DNA from 2 places in the Mesorhizobium sp. WSM4310 genome. Region 2 is predicted to be linked to the other one. Evidence: predicted binding sites of a transcription regulator. Region 2 holds the regulator's gene; the other holds the start of a gene.
What was found. The regulator PhoB, encoded in region 2, activates phosphate uptake and scavenging genes when phosphate is short. The targets are predictions, from matches to a motif close to TGTCATNNANCTGTCAT.
Positions count from the first base shown of each region.

Region 1 (7,302 bases), on a different contig from region 2:
AGCAAGTCCTGCCTCACGAGCCAGACGTCGGGCAAGCGGTGTCGCGCGTGCGCCTGACGGCGATTGTCCAATCTCCCCCCTTGTGGGGGAGATGCCCGGCAGGGCAGAGGGGGGCGTGACCGAATGCGACGTTGGCGGGGTCCCTTCTGTCGGCTTCGCCGACATCTCCTCCACGGGTGGGGAGATTGGCCCTTTGTCCTGCTTTGCCGCAGTGACATCAGCCCCATAAGCCTCATTGTCGGCATAAATCCACGCAACCGGCGCGCCGACCGGAATGTCGATGCCTTCCTTGCCGGTGACGTCGCGCAGCACGCCGCTGGCCGGCGCGTCGATCTCCATCGCCGCCTTGTCGGTCTCGATCTCGAACAGCACATCGCCCTTCTTGACGCGCGCGCCTTCCTCGGCGAACCAGCGCGAGATCTGTCCGGTCGCCATGTCCATGTCGACCTTGGGAAGAATGACTTCGGTCGGCATGTCTCAGCGAACCCCTTTGACGAGGTCGCGCGCGGCGCTGATGATGTCGGGAACCTGTGGCACCGTGGCTTTTTCGAGCTCCGGATTGTAGGGGATCGGCGTCTCGGCACCGCCCAGCCGCACGATCGGCGCATCGAGATAGTCGAACGCCTCGCTCTCGGCGATCATCGCGCTGACCTCGGCGCCGATGCCCAGCGTCTTGACCGCTTCGTAGACGCACATCAGCCGCGACGTCTTCTTGACGCTGTCGATGACGGTCTGCTTGTCCATCGGCCGGATGGTGCGGAGGTCGACGACTTCGACGTCGATGCCTTCGGCTTCCAGCGTGGCGGCGGCATCGAGCGCCTTCTGCACCATGATCGAGGTGGCGACGATGGTGAGGTCGCGGCCTTCGCGGCGGATGTCGGCCTTGCCGATCGGGACCGTGTAATAGCCCTCGGGAACCGGACCCTTCATCTTGTAGAGCAGCTTGTGCTCGAAGATCATCACCGGATCGGGATCGGCGACGGCCGCCAGGAGCATGCCCTTGGCATCATAGGGCGTCGCCGGCTGGATGACCTTCAGCCCTGGCACATGGCCGAGCCAAGCTTCCAGGCTCTGGCTGTGCTGAGCGGCCGCACCTGTGCCCGAGCCCGCGGGAAAGCGCATCACCACGGGAACCGAAACCTCGCCGCCCAGCATGAAGCGCATCTTGGCCGCCTGGTTGACGATCTGCTCCATGGCGAGCGTGGCGAAATCGGAAAACTGGAACTCGAAGATCGGCCGCATGCCGGTGAGCGCCGCACCCACCGCAACGCCCGCGCCGCCCAGTTCCGAGATCGGCGTGTCGATCACCCGCTCGGTGCCATAGCGCTCGACCAGATCGCCGGTCACCTGGAAGGCGCCGCCATAGACGCCGATATCCTCGCCCATCAGGAAGACGCGTTCGTCCATGTCCATGGCGATCGCCATGGCTTCCTGGATCGCCTGGGCGTAGCTCAGTTCACGCACCATCGCGTCCATCACGCCTGCTCCGTATACACGTAATTTCCGGTCTCGCTGACGTCGGGCGACGGGCTCGCCTTGGCGAACTCGATGCCATCGGCGATCTCCTGCGCCACCTCACTGCGGATGGCTTCGATGCCCTTGTCGTCGATGAAGCCGAATTCCCGCAGTTCGTTCTCGAACAGCGTGATCGGGTCGCGGTTCGACATCCAGTCCTCGATCTCTTCCTTGGTGCGATAGCGGTTGCGGTCGCTCTTGGAATGGCCGCGATGGCGGTAGGTCTTGGACTCGATCAACGTCGGCCCCTCGCCGGCGCGGGCGCGCTCGACGGCCTTGTACGAGGCCTCGGCGACCTCCGAGAAAATGTTGCCGTTGACGATGACGCCGGGCATCGAATAGGCGGCAGCGCGGTCGGCGATGTTCTTGACCGCGGTCGAACGGGCGGTCGAAGTCGACATGCCGTAGCCATTGTTCTCGCAGACGAAGATGACCGGCAGCTTCCAGACCGCCGCCATGTTGAGCGCCTCGTGGAAGGCGCCTTCATTGTTGGCGCCGTCGCCGAAGAAGGAGACGACGACCTTGCCGGTCTTCATCATCTTGGAGGAGAGTGCCGCCCCGACGGCGATCGGAATGCCGCCGCCGACGATGCCGTTGGCGCCGAGATTGCCCTTGGCGACATCGGCGATGTGCATCGAACCGCCGCGGCCCTTGCAGTAGCCGGTGGTCTTGCCGAAGAACTCGGCGAACATGCGCTTGACCTCGGCGCCCTTGGCGATGCAGTGGCCATGGCCGCGATGCGTCGAGGTGATCTGGTCATCCTCGCCAAGCGGCATGCAGATGCCCATGGCGCTGGCTTCCTGGCCGATCGACAGGTGCATGGTGCCGTGGATCAGGCCGCGCGTGTAGCTCTCCTCCGCGCCCTCTTCGAAGCGGCGGATGAGGTACATCTTGTAGAGCACCTGCTTGAGCTGCTCGGCGCTGTACTGGCGATAGACGAAAGGCAGGTTGGCGCGACTGTCCGCGACGGCTTTGCTGGCTCCGGCCATGATCAGGCTCCCACGATTCCGTAGACGAGCTTGTCCTGGCGGGCGCGCAGTTCGGCGATCTTGGAGCCCGGGGCCGGGGCGGCATTGGCATAGGTGATAAGCTCGCCCTTCTTGATCGGCGCGGTGACCGAGCCGCCCTGCAGCAGCCCGCAGGGAATGGCCCTGGCGGCATGCGCTTCCGGCGCCGTCATGATCCAGGCGCGGTAGCAATATTCGCCGATCGCATCGAGCTTCTCGCCGGGCTGCATGTCTTTCTTGGCCACGGCGGCGACTTCGGCCACGGGCTTGGCCAGCGGCACCATGTCGGCTTTGCCGTAAAGCACGACGCGGGCGCAGGTCAGCGGCACTTCGAGCGAGGTCAGGTGATAGGGGCGGTGGAAGGTGAAATACGGGCCCTTGCCCATCTTCAAATCTTCCATGCGCTCCGAAATGCGCGGATGCGACATGTCGGCGACGACGAAGACGCCGGGCGCCACGCCCTTGCCGATCGAGTAGTCGACGACGCCGACCCTGGACAGCACGCCGCCATCCTTTTCAGGCACCAGTACTTTCGAGAGCTCGCCGAGAGTCGCGGCGGGGCCATGCATGCCGGCCTTGTCGGGCACCAGCCCGGTGGCATTGGCGATCGCCGCCATCTCGACCATGGTTTTCGAACCGTCGACGAATTCCACCAGCATGCGCACATTCATATGCCTGCGCCTGGCCTCCTCCTCGTAGGCCGGCGGCGTGGCGTCGATGTTGAGCGGATTGTTCTTGCCCTTGCCGGCGGCGACGATGGGATGGCCCATGGCCGAGACGAATTCGATCAGCTCCATGCAGGAGGACGGCTCGTCGCCGGCGCCCAGCGAATAGGTGACGCCCAGCCGGTCGGCCTCGCTCTTCAGATAGGCGCCGATGGTGACGTCGGCCTCGACATTCATCATCACCAGATGCTTGCCATGCTCCATGGCGCGCAGGCCGATCTCGGCGCCGACGGCGGGAACGCCGGTCGCGTCGATCACCACGTCGATCAGATCATTGTTGATGACCAGGCTGGCGTCATTGGTGACCGCCACCTTGCCGGCCTCCATGGCAGCCGTCATCGCCGAAGCGTTCGACACTTCACGCGCATGGCCGGTTTCCTGGAAGGCGATGTCCACCGCCTTGCTGGCGGCCGGCAGGTTCAGTTCCGAGATCGCGCCGATCTCGATGCCGGACATATGGGCGACGCGGGTGACGATGTCGGTTCCCATCTCGCCGGAGCCGATCAGGCCGATGCGGATGGGCTTGCCCGATTTGCCGCGCTCATCGAGATCGCGGGCAAGGCCCGTCAACGAAATATTGGAAGCCATACCGCTCATTCCTCCCACATTGCAGGCTTGTTCATTCGCTTGACGGGTATTGAACATCTGTATTTCTGTCAAGACTAATGTCCAAATCCGAATGCTTTTTGACGTCGCTGCGCAGACTGCGAACAAGTGTAAAAGCCCGCAGCCGCGACGGCGGCACAGGACTTGTCCACCGGCCATGGCGACTGTGTCGTCAGGACCGCTATCCAGGGATGGACGGCCTTACGGAGCCCGGTCAGCAGCGCCGACGGGAAAATCGTGAAAATGCACGATCGCCCCCTCCGCATCGATCAAGATCACGGCATAGGCGGGCGGCTCGTGCCCCAGGCTCCAGCTCTGCGAAAAATCGAGCGCGGTCTGGTGGTTGGTGCTGCGCAGCGTGCTGACCGGTATGCCGCGCCAGCTGCCGGCGATCTGCCGGTGGACATGGCCGGCGAAGATATGGCGGACATTGCCGTGGCGCGACAGCACGTCATGGAAGGCATCGGCGTCCGCAAGCCTGACCTCATCGAGCACCGGCATGTGTATCCGGAACGGCGGGTGATGCATGAACAGGAAGACCGGCCGGTTGCCCGCCTCTTGCAGCCGTTCGTCGAGCCAGTCGAGGCGCGCCGGGCAGAGCCTGCCCTCGACATGGCCGCTGTCTGCACGAACCCCTGCTCGGCGGCGGCATCGGGGAACATTTCGAGGAAAAGCGCCCGGTCGTCATGGTTGCCGAGCATCAGCCGGCAGGGCGGCGAAAATCGCGCCAGCCCGTCCCGCAACGCCGCATAGGCCGCACGCTCGCCGTCATTGGTTAGGTCGCCCGAGATCACCACCAGTTCGACATCGCCATGGTTCTTGCCGATGTCGGCCAGGCAGGCCTCCAGCCTTGCGAGCGGATCGGAACCGTAGAGCAGCCCACCCGGCGTCATCAGATGCGGGTCGGAGAGCTGGATGATTTTCATGGAACTGTCCGTACCCTTCCCGCCGGCGCCGCGGGGCGCCGGCCAGAACACGCAACGCTCGATTGCCCCTCTACTGTGCCGTCCAGCCGCCGTCCATCGGCAAGGTCGTGCCGGTGATCTGCCTGGCGGCATCCGAGCACAGGAACAGCGTCAGCGCGGCAAGTTCCTCGACGGTGACGAATTCTTTCGTCGGCTGTGCGGCGAGCAGCACGTCATGCTTGACCTGTTCCTCGGTCATGCCGCGCGCCTTCATCGTGTCGGGGATCTGCTTTTCGACCAGTGGCGTCCAGACATAGCCGGGCGCGATGGCGTTGACTGTGATGCCGTCCTGCGCGACTTCCAGCGCCACCGTCTTGGTCAGCCCTGCAATGCCATGCTTGGCCGACACATAGGCCGATTTGAACGGCGAGGCGACCAGCGCGTGCGCCGAAGCCGTGTTGATGATGCGGCCCCATTTGCGCGCCTTCATGCCCGGCACCGCAGCCTTGATGGCATAGAAGGCCGCCAGAAGATTGATGCGGATGATGGCTTCCCATTTGTCGTCGGGAAACTCCTCGATCGGCGCGACATGCTGGATGCCGGCATTGTTGACCAGGATATCGAGGCTGCCGAACGCCGCCTCGGCATCATGCACCATGGCGCTCACCGCCGCCCCATCCATCATGTTGGCGTCGGAGTAGCGGCACTTGACGCCGAAATCCCTCTCGATGCCCGAGCGCTCCTGCTCGATGGCCGTGGGGTCGCCAAGACCATTGATGGTGACGTTGGCGCCCTCGGCGGCGAAAGCGCGGGCAATGGCCAGGCCGATACCGCTGGTCGAGCCGGTGACGAGGGCATTCTTCGAAGACAGGGAACCCATGGTGATCTCGCGAGAGGTGGGAGGGGAATGACAGCATATAATTGTGCGTCGCAACATGACAATGACAGAGCCATGTGTCGATGCGATTACAGCCAGACGACAGCGCCGGCACGGCCTCGCCCCGCCGCGAAACCACGGTCGTTTGGCTGACACGGCACTGTCATGGTGCCGTGCAACATAATCGGTTGCGCATTCGCGCGGTCATTCCTGAACGAAATTCATCCGACAGAACCTTGGGGGTGCAGCTTGGAAATCGCCGATGTCGTGAAGCGCGCCCATGCGATGCCGCTGACCAACCCGTCCTTCCCGCCAGGTCCCTATCGGTTCTTCGACCGCGAATACATCATCATCACCTATCGCACGACACGCGAGGCGCTGGAGGCCGTCGTGCCGGCGCCGCTGGAGATCGACGAACCGCTGGTCAAGTATGAATTCATCCGCATGCCCGACTCCACCGGCTTCGGCGACTACACCGAGACCGGCCAGGTCATTCCGGTGAGGTACAAGGGCCAGCATGGCGGCTATGTCCATTCGATGTATCTCGACGACGACGCGCCGATCGCCGGCGGCCGCGAGCTGTGGGGCTTTCCGAAGAAACTGGCCAATCCCAAGATCATCCATGAAGGCGAGGTGATCGTCGGCACGCTGCATTATGGCAGCGTTCTGTGCGCCACCGGCACGATGGGCTACAAACACCGGGAAGCTGATCATGATTCCGTGCTCGCCGCGCTCGCCGCGCCCAATTTCCTGATCAAGATCATCCCGCATGTCGACGGCGGCCCGCGTATCTGCGAGCTGGTGCGCTATTACCTCACCGACATCACGCTGAAGGAGGCCTGGACGGCGCCAGCGGCGCTTGATCTCAGGCCCCACGTCATGGCCGACGTGGCCAAGCTGCCGGTGCTCGACATCGTCTCCGCCGTCCACTTCAAGGCCGATTTGACGCTTGGGTTGGGCGAGGTTGTCCACGACTATCTTGCCGATCACAGCCGGCTCGCAACCAGCACAACCCAGCCGGAGAAAATTCGTGCTTGAACGCTATCGAAACAAGGAAGCCGCGGCCACGATCGCGGAGATCTCGGCGCAATATGACCGCATCGCTTTGGTGTTCCAGGGCGGCGGCGCGCTCGGCGCCTACCAGGCCGGCGTCTATCAGGCGCTGGCCGATGCCGGCTGCGAGCCGAGCTGGCTGTCCGGCGTGTCGATCGGCGCCATCAACGCCTCGATCATCGCCGGCAACGAGTCCAGCCGCCGCCTGCAGCGGCTCGAACAGTTCTGGCAGACCATCTCGGGCCGCAAGATCTGGGCTTATACGCCGGAAGGCGACATCTACCGCGACATCCGCAACCGTACCTCGTCGTGGATGACCATGACCATGGGCCAGCCCGGCTTCTTCAAGCCGCGCAATCCCAACCCCTGGTTCGAGCATCCCGGCGCCGAGGGCGCCACCAGCTTCTACGACACCGCCGAGCTGAAGGACACGCTGGAGAGCCTGATCGATTTCGACATCCTCAACGACGGCAAGAAACGGCTGAGCGTCGGCGCGGTCAATGTGCGGACCGGCAACTTCGTCTATTTCGATACCGACAAGGTCCGCATCGGGCCCGAGCACATCATGGCCAGCGGCGCGCTGCCGCCGGCCTTTCCGTCGGTCCGCATAGAAG
Region 1 covers NZ_VFTA01000009.1:141,861-149,162, forward strand. Annotated here, with positions in the region: gene FJV80_RS12815 (pyruvate dehydrogenase complex dihydrolipoamide acetyltransferase) at 1-474, opposite strand, end outside; gene FJV80_RS12820 (alpha-ketoacid dehydrogenase subunit beta) at 478-1,476, opposite strand; gene FJV80_RS12825 (thiamine pyrophosphate-dependent dehydrogenase E1 component subunit alpha) at 1,476-2,504, opposite strand; gene FJV80_RS12830 (NAD(P)H-dependent oxidoreductase) at 2,507-3,835, opposite strand; gene FJV80_RS35000 (hypothetical protein) at 4,055-4,354, opposite strand; partial or broken gene FJV80_RS35695 (metallophosphoesterase) at 4,585-4,911, opposite strand; gene FJV80_RS12840 (3-hydroxybutyrate dehydrogenase) at 4,850-5,638, opposite strand; gene FJV80_RS12845 (acetoacetate decarboxylase) at 5,885-6,673, shown strand; gene FJV80_RS12850 (patatin-like phospholipase family protein) at 6,666-7,302, shown strand, end outside.
Region 1: the regulator PhoB is predicted to act here: its motif matches at 5,724-5,740, upstream of FJV80_RS12845 (acetoacetate decarboxylase).

Region 2 (7,302 bases):
TATTCCTCCCTGCGCCGCGTATGGCGCGACCAAACTGGCCCTAAGGCCGGCACAGAGGCCCTATTTTTTCGAGCCTCGAAAAAACACTGATCCAACACCGGAACGCTGTCAACAACGATTCTGATGGATTTTGATGTCCCTCTGAATTTTTTTCGAGCTTCGCAATAAATAAATGACAGCACCGGCCGCTTCTGCCAGTATTTGACCGTGTCGCCGGCAGCGTTCGAGGGAGGCCGGAAGAACCGCGGCGACCGGGAGGATGTGAAAAAACATGTCGGTCGGAATCCGCCACGACGATCTGCGCCGGCGCAACCGCGCGATGGTGATCGCGGCCGTGCGCCAGGCTGGCCGGCCCTCACGCACCGAGATCGCCGCGACCACCGGCCTCAGCCATTCGACCATATCGGCGATTTCCTCAGACCTGATCGGCGAAGGCATCCTGGCCGAGGGCAAGCCGAGCGAGGCCGGCGCGCTGAAACGCGGCAGGCCGCAGGTCGGCCTCGGCCTCACTCCGGAGGCCGCGGCTGTGATGACCGTGGTGCTGTCGCTGAATTTCCTGTCGGTCGCAGTCATCGACTATGCCGGCCAGGTGATATCGGAAGAACAGCGCCGGCTGGACACGCTGACCATGTCGCGCGAGGCGCTGATCGGCGAATGCGTGGCCATCGTAAGGCGGCGCCTCGAGGATCCCGACATTGACGTGCGCAGCGTCGCCCGCATCGCGTTGGCGATCCAGGGCATCACCGATACCGAGGCCCGGGCGATGCTGTGGTCGCCGATCACGCCGCAGACCGACATCGCCTTCGCCGACATACTCGAAGCCGAGTTCGGCATCCCCGCCACCATGGAAAACGACTGCAACATGATGGCGGTGGCGCTGCGCAGGCGCGATCCCGAGCGCTACCGCGACGACTTCATCGCCATCCTGCTTTCGCACGGCATCGGCATGGGGCTGGTGCTGAAGGGCGAGCTGTTCACCGGCACCCATTCCTCGGGCGGCGAGTTCGGCCACATGATCCATCGGCCCGGCGGCGCGCTCTGCCGCTGCGGGCGGCGCGGCTGTGTCGAGGCCTATGCCGGCAATTACGCCATCTGGCGCAATGCCAGGCAGCTCGGCGAGGACACCGAGCCGGTGGCCGATGTCAGCGACGCGCAGATGCGGGCGCTGGCCGCGACGGCACGGGAACGGGACGGGCCCGAGCGCGAAGCCTATCGCAAGGCCGGCGAGGCACTGGGTTACGGCCTCGGCAGCCTGTTCGCGCTGATCGATCCGGCGCCCGTTGCCATGGTCGGCGTCAGCGCCGCCGCCTTCGATCTGATCGAGCCGGCATTGCGCGAGGCGATCGCCCAGACCGCCGGTGGTCAGCACTCGGAATCGATCTCCTTCGACACCGAACCGAACGAACTGCCGCTGATCCGCGAAGGTTGCGCCATGCGCGCGCTGACCTTCGTCGACCAGGAGATTTTCGCGCCGGGCGTGCAGGCAAGAACGGGTGCCGGAAAGAACGTTGCCTGACGGTCAGGGCGAAACTCGATCATTCTGAACGACCGCGTTCGGCCCGTTGCGACATCAATTGGCAATGTGTCTGCCTGTATGATCTGCTGATGTCCCGTTCGTTGGTGATCAACTTCAACATAGATCAGGCCGAGTTTTACGGCCTCGTCCATCGTGTTCGCAACTTCGGCGAGGACGTCTACCGCTTCCTGCGAACCAACGGCTGGGGCGAAATTATTATCGGCGAGGTCGACGCGGCCACTACGCAGCTGATCATTCGAGACATCAAACATTCAAAGCTCCAGCGCGTTGCTGTATGGGTCGAAGAGGAGATGAGGCGGCAACATCTGTTGGGAGAAGTCGAAGTCCGCTGATCACCCTCTTCACGGCATTGGCGACTACCTGCTGATTGGAGTTTCGATCTTGGAGCCTCATCCCGATTTTATCGGGATGAGGCAAGCTCTAGTCTTCCCGGATCGCGTAGCCCGCCCCACGAATGGTACGGATGACATCCGGCATGCGACCATTGTTGACCGCCTTGCGCAACCGGCCGACATGCACGTCCACGGTACGCTCGTCGATGTAGATCGTCTCGCCCCAGACATTGTCGAGCAGCTGGCTGCGCGAGAACACGCGGCCAGGATGGCGCATCATGAATTCGAGCAGGCGGAATTCGGTCGGCCCGAGCCGGATCTCGCTCTTCTTGCGGTAGACCCGGTGCGATTCACGGTCGAGCACGATATCGCCGACCTTGAGCACGCTGGACAGCACTTCCGGCTTGGCGCGGCGCAGCAGCGCCTTGATGCGGGCCATGAATTCCGGCGTCGAGAACGGCTTGACCAGATAGTCGTCGGCGCCGGTGGAAAGCCCGCGTACACGGTCGCTTTCCTCGCCCCGCGCGGTCAGCATGATGATCGGCAGCCGCTCGGTCTCGGGCCGCATCCGCAATCGCCGGCAGAGTTCGATGCCGGATACCGCCGGCACCATCCAGTCGAGCACGAGCAGGTCGGGCACGTTCTCCTGCAGGCGGATTTCGGCTTCGTCGCCGCGTGTCACCACCTCGACCTGGTAACCCTCCGATTCCAGATTGTAGCGGAGGAGCACGCCGAGCGGCTCCTCGTCCTCCACCACCATGATGCGTGGTGCGATCATCGGTTGGTTACCCCTGCGCTCAGGCCGCCGGCGCCGACATCGCCGTCTCGTCCTGTTTTGGACGGTTGGCGGGCAGCTGCGTACCGGTCAGGACATAGTACGCATTCTCGGCGATGTTGGTCACGTGGTCGCCGATGCGTTCGAGATTCTTGGCGCAGAACAACAGATGCGTGCAAGCCGTGATGTTGCGCGGATCCTCCATCATATAGGTCAGCAGTTCGCGGAAGACGGAGGTGTATTTGACGTCGATGCGCTCATCGTCGGCGCGCAGCTTCGCCAGTGCCGCGGCATCGCGCGCCGCATACTCCTCGATCACGCCCTGCACCTGGATCAGCACCAGCTGCGCCATGGCGTCGATGGAATGCGAGAGGTCGCGCGGCGTGGCGCTGAGGCCGACAGTGCCGACGCGCTTGGCGATGTTCTTGGCAAGGTCGCCAATGCGTTCGAGATCGCCGGCCATGCGGATCGAGCCGACGACATGGCGCAGATCATCGGCCATCGGCTGGCGCTTGGCGATCAGCGTGATGGCGCGGTCGTCGAGTTCGCGCTGGCGCGCATCCATGATGGCGTCGTCGGAGACGACGCGCTGGGCGAGCGCATTGTCGGAGTTCAGCAGCGCCTTGGTGGCGCCGCCGACCATCGAGCCGGCGAGATCGCCCATGTCGCTGATCAGCCTGCTGATCTGTCCGAGATCCTCGTCGAAGGCTGCGACTGTGTGTTCGGCCATGATCCTGGTCCTCGTATGCGTGCGATCAGCCGAAGCGGCCGGTTATGTAGTCTTGCGTGCGCTTCTCGCGGGGCGACGTGAAGATCTTCTCGGTGCGGTCGAATTCGACCAGTTCGCCCAGATACATGAAGGCGGTCTGCTTCGAGACGCGCGCCGCCTGCTGCATGTTGTGGGTGACGATGACGATCGTGTAGTCGGCCTGCAGCTCGTCGATCAGCTCCTCGATCTTGGCGGTCGACAGCGGGTCGAGCGCCGAGGCAGGCTCGTCGAGCAGGATGACTTCTGGCTTCACCGCCACGGTGCGGGCGATGCACAGCCGCTGCTGCTGGCCGCCCGACAGGCTGAGGCCGCTAGCATTGAGCTTGTCCTTGACCTCGGTCCACAGTGCCGCGCGCTTGAGCGCCTGCTCGACGCGGCCGTCCATCTCGGCCTTGCTGATCTTCTCGTAGAGCCTGACGCCGAAAGCGATGTTCTCGTAGATCGACATCGGGAACGGCGTCGGCTTCTGGAACACCATGCCGATCTTGGTGCGCAGCAGGTTGAGGTCCTGCGAGCGGTCGAGAACGTTCTGGCCGTCGAGCAGCACCTGGCCCTCGGCGGTCTGCTTGGGATAAAGCTCGTAGATGCGGTTGAAGACGCGCAGCAGCGTCGACTTTCCGCAACCCGACGGGCCGATGAAGGCGGTGACGCTGCGCTCGGGCAGCGACAGCGTGATGTCCTTCAGCGCCTTCGACTGGCCGTAGTAGAAATTGAGGTTCTTGACCTCGATCTTGGCCTTGGTCGCCGCCTCTGCGGCGATCGTCATGTCTGGAGACAACATCTGGCTCATTTGTCCTCTCTGCGTCCGGTCAGGCTGCGCGCAAAGATGCTGAGCGCGAGAACCGTCAATGTGATTATGAGTGCACCGGTCCAGGCCAGCTGCTGCCATTCCTCATAGGGGCTGAGAGCGAACTGGAAGATGGTGACAGGCAGGCTGGCCATCGGCGCGTTGAGATTGCTCGACCAGAACTGGTTGTTCAGCGCCGTGAAAAGAAGCGGTGCGGTTTCGCCGGAGATGCGGGCGATGGCCAGCAATATGCCGGTGACGATGCCCGAAAGCGCGGCACGATAGGCAACCGAGCGGATGACCACCCAGCGCGGCGCGCCGATCGCGGTGCCGGCTTCGCGCAAGGCGTTGGGCACCAGGTTGAGCATGTCCTCGGTGGTGCGCACGACGACGGGGATGACCAGGATGGCGAGTGCCACGGCACCGGCGATCGCCGAGAAATGCCCCATCGGCCGCACCATCAGCTCATAGACGAACAGGCCGATGATGATCGACGGCGCCGACAGAAGGATGTCGTTGATGAAGCGCACTACCGTGGTGAGCTTCGAGAAGCGGCCATATTCGGCCATATAGGTGCCGGCCAGCACGCCGATCGGCGTGCCGACGATGATGCCGATGATGGTCATCACGATGCTGCCGTAGATGGCATTGAGCAGGCCGCCGGCGTCGCCGGGCGGCGGCGTCATTTCCGTGAAGACCGAGAGGGAGACGCCGGCCAGGCCCTTGTAGAGCAAGGCGCCAAGGATCAACGCCAGCCAGGCAAGGCCGATGCAGGCGGCGATGACGCACAGCGCCATCATCACGCCATTCTTGCGCTTGCGGCTCTGGTGAAGCGATGCGGCTGTCGACATCGGTCAGGCTCCCGTGCGGGCGTCGATGCGCATCAGCATGTAGCGGGCGATGGCAAGGATCAGGAAGGTGATAACGAACAGGATGAGGCCGAGCGCGACCAGCGAGGAAGTGTAGAGGTCGCCGACCGCTTCGGTGAATTCGTTGGCGATGGTCGCCGAGATGGTCGTTGCCGGCGCAAACAGCGACGTCGAGATGCGGTGCGCGTTGCCGATGACGAAGGTCACCGCCATCGTTTCACCGAGGGCGCGGCCGAGGGCGAGCATGACGCCGCCCATGATGCCGATGCGGGTGTAGGGAATGACGACCCGGCGCGTGACCTCCCAGGTCGTGCAGCCGATGCCATAGGCCGATTCCTTCAGCACCGACGGCACCGTATCGAAGACGTCCTTGGTGATCGAGGTGATGAAAGGCAGAATCATGATGGCCAGGATCATCGCCGAGGTCAGCAGGCCGATGCCGTAAGGAGGGCCTGCGAACAGGCTGTTGAGGCCCGGAATGCCGTGGAACACGCTGATGATGAAGGGCTGCACCGTCGTCTGCAGAAACGGCGCCAGCACGAACAGGCCCCAGATGCCGTAGATGATCGAAGGGATGCCCGCCAGCAGTTCAACCGCCATGCCGATCGGACGCCGCAGCGGGCGTGGGCAAAGCTCGGTGAGGAAGATGGCAATGCCGATGCCGAGCGGCACGGCGATCAGGATGGCGATGGCCGAGGTGATGATGGTGCCGTAGATCGGCGCCAGGGCGCCGAACTTCTCCGTCACCGGGTTCCAGCTTTCGCTGGTCAGGAAGGAAAAGCCGAAGGTCGACAGGGCTTGCCAGGAACCGGCAAACAGCGAGATCGCAACGCCGCCGAGCAGGACCAGCACCAATATCGCGGCGGCGCGGGTTGTCGCGTGGAAGATTGCGTCGGTCAGTGCGAACCGTCGAACGGTGGCATCGCGCGAACTTCTAACGGCTGGCAAGGCTTCCTGGACAGCGCTCATGTCAAGCTCGGCTCTTTCGGTTGAAGGAAAAGGAGCGCCGCGGGCGCGGCGCTCCTTTGGAGGATGTTACTCGCCAACGTAGACGGGCTTGCCGCCGGCCTGGATGTCGGCCTTCCACGAAGCCTTGACCAGGTCGACGACGCTGTCGGGGATCGAGACGTAGTCGAGCGCCTTGGCGGTTTCCTTGCCGTCCTTGTAGGCCCATGCAAAGAACTTCAGGGCTTCGCCGGTGGCAGCGGCATCATCCGGAGCCTTGTGGATCAGGACCCAGGTCGAGGCAGCGATCGGCCAGGTGGTGTCGCCGGGCTCGTTGGTGATGATGACGTTGAAGTTCTTGGCGCCCTTGAAGTCGGCATTCGAAGCGGCAGCGCCGAAGGATTCGAGCGACGGCTCGACGACCTTGCCGGCTGCGTTCAGCATCTTGGAGTAGGACAGGTTGTTCTGCTTGGCATAGGCGTATTCGACGTAGCCGATGCCGCCGTCCGTCTGCTTGACGGTGTTGGCAACGCCTTCGCTGCCCTTGGCGCCGACGCCCGTCGGCCATTCGACGGCGGAGTCCGAACCGACCTTGTCCTTCCAGTCGGGCGAGAGCTTCACCAGATAGTTGGTGAAGTTGAAGGTGGTGCCCGAGCCGTCCGAACGATGCACGACGGCGATCGCGGTCGACGGCAGGGTGAGACCGGGGTTCAGCGCCTTGATCGCGGCATCGTCCCAGGTGGTGATGGCGCCGAGATAGATCTGGGCGAGCGTCTTGCCGTCGAGGACGAGTTCGCCCGGCTTGACGCCGGTCAGGTTGATGATCGGCACGATGCCGCCCATCACCATCGGGAACTGCACGAGGCCGTTCTTTTCCAGATCGGCGTCGGACATCGGCTTGTCGGTGGCGCCGAAGGTCACGGTCTTGGCGATGACCTGCTTGATGCCGCCGCCCGAACCGATCGACTGATAGTTGAGGCCGATGCCGGTGTCCTTCTTGTAGGTGTCGGCCCACTTGGCGAACACCGGATAGATGAAGGTCGAGCCAGCGCCGGAAAGATCAGCTGCGATGGCTGCGGAAAGGGTGAAGGTAGACGCTGTAGCCATTGCGATCGCAACGGCCGCCGAGCGGATGAAATGTCTCATGTGGCCTGCTCCTGTTCGGAAGATGGTCTCTCGGCGCCATTCCAAACCAGCGCCCGCTGAGGCCAATAGCCTTGGATTATTACAGTCGCATGACAGTTTCGTGTCAGCCCGGTAACGCGTCGCCGGCTGTGCAAAAGGCGGT
Region 2 covers NZ_VFTA01000047.1:1,113-8,414, forward strand. Annotated here, with positions in the region: gene FJV80_RS30870 (ROK family protein) at 272-1,516, shown strand; gene FJV80_RS30875 (hypothetical protein) at 1,606-1,869, shown strand; gene phoB (phosphate regulon transcriptional regulator PhoB) at 1,958-2,647, opposite strand; gene phoU (phosphate signaling complex protein PhoU) at 2,667-3,374, opposite strand; gene pstB (phosphate ABC transporter ATP-binding protein PstB) at 3,400-4,203, opposite strand; gene pstA (phosphate ABC transporter permease PstA) at 4,200-5,051, opposite strand; gene pstC (phosphate ABC transporter permease subunit PstC) at 5,055-6,038, opposite strand; gene pstS (phosphate ABC transporter substrate-binding protein PstS) at 6,105-7,160, opposite strand.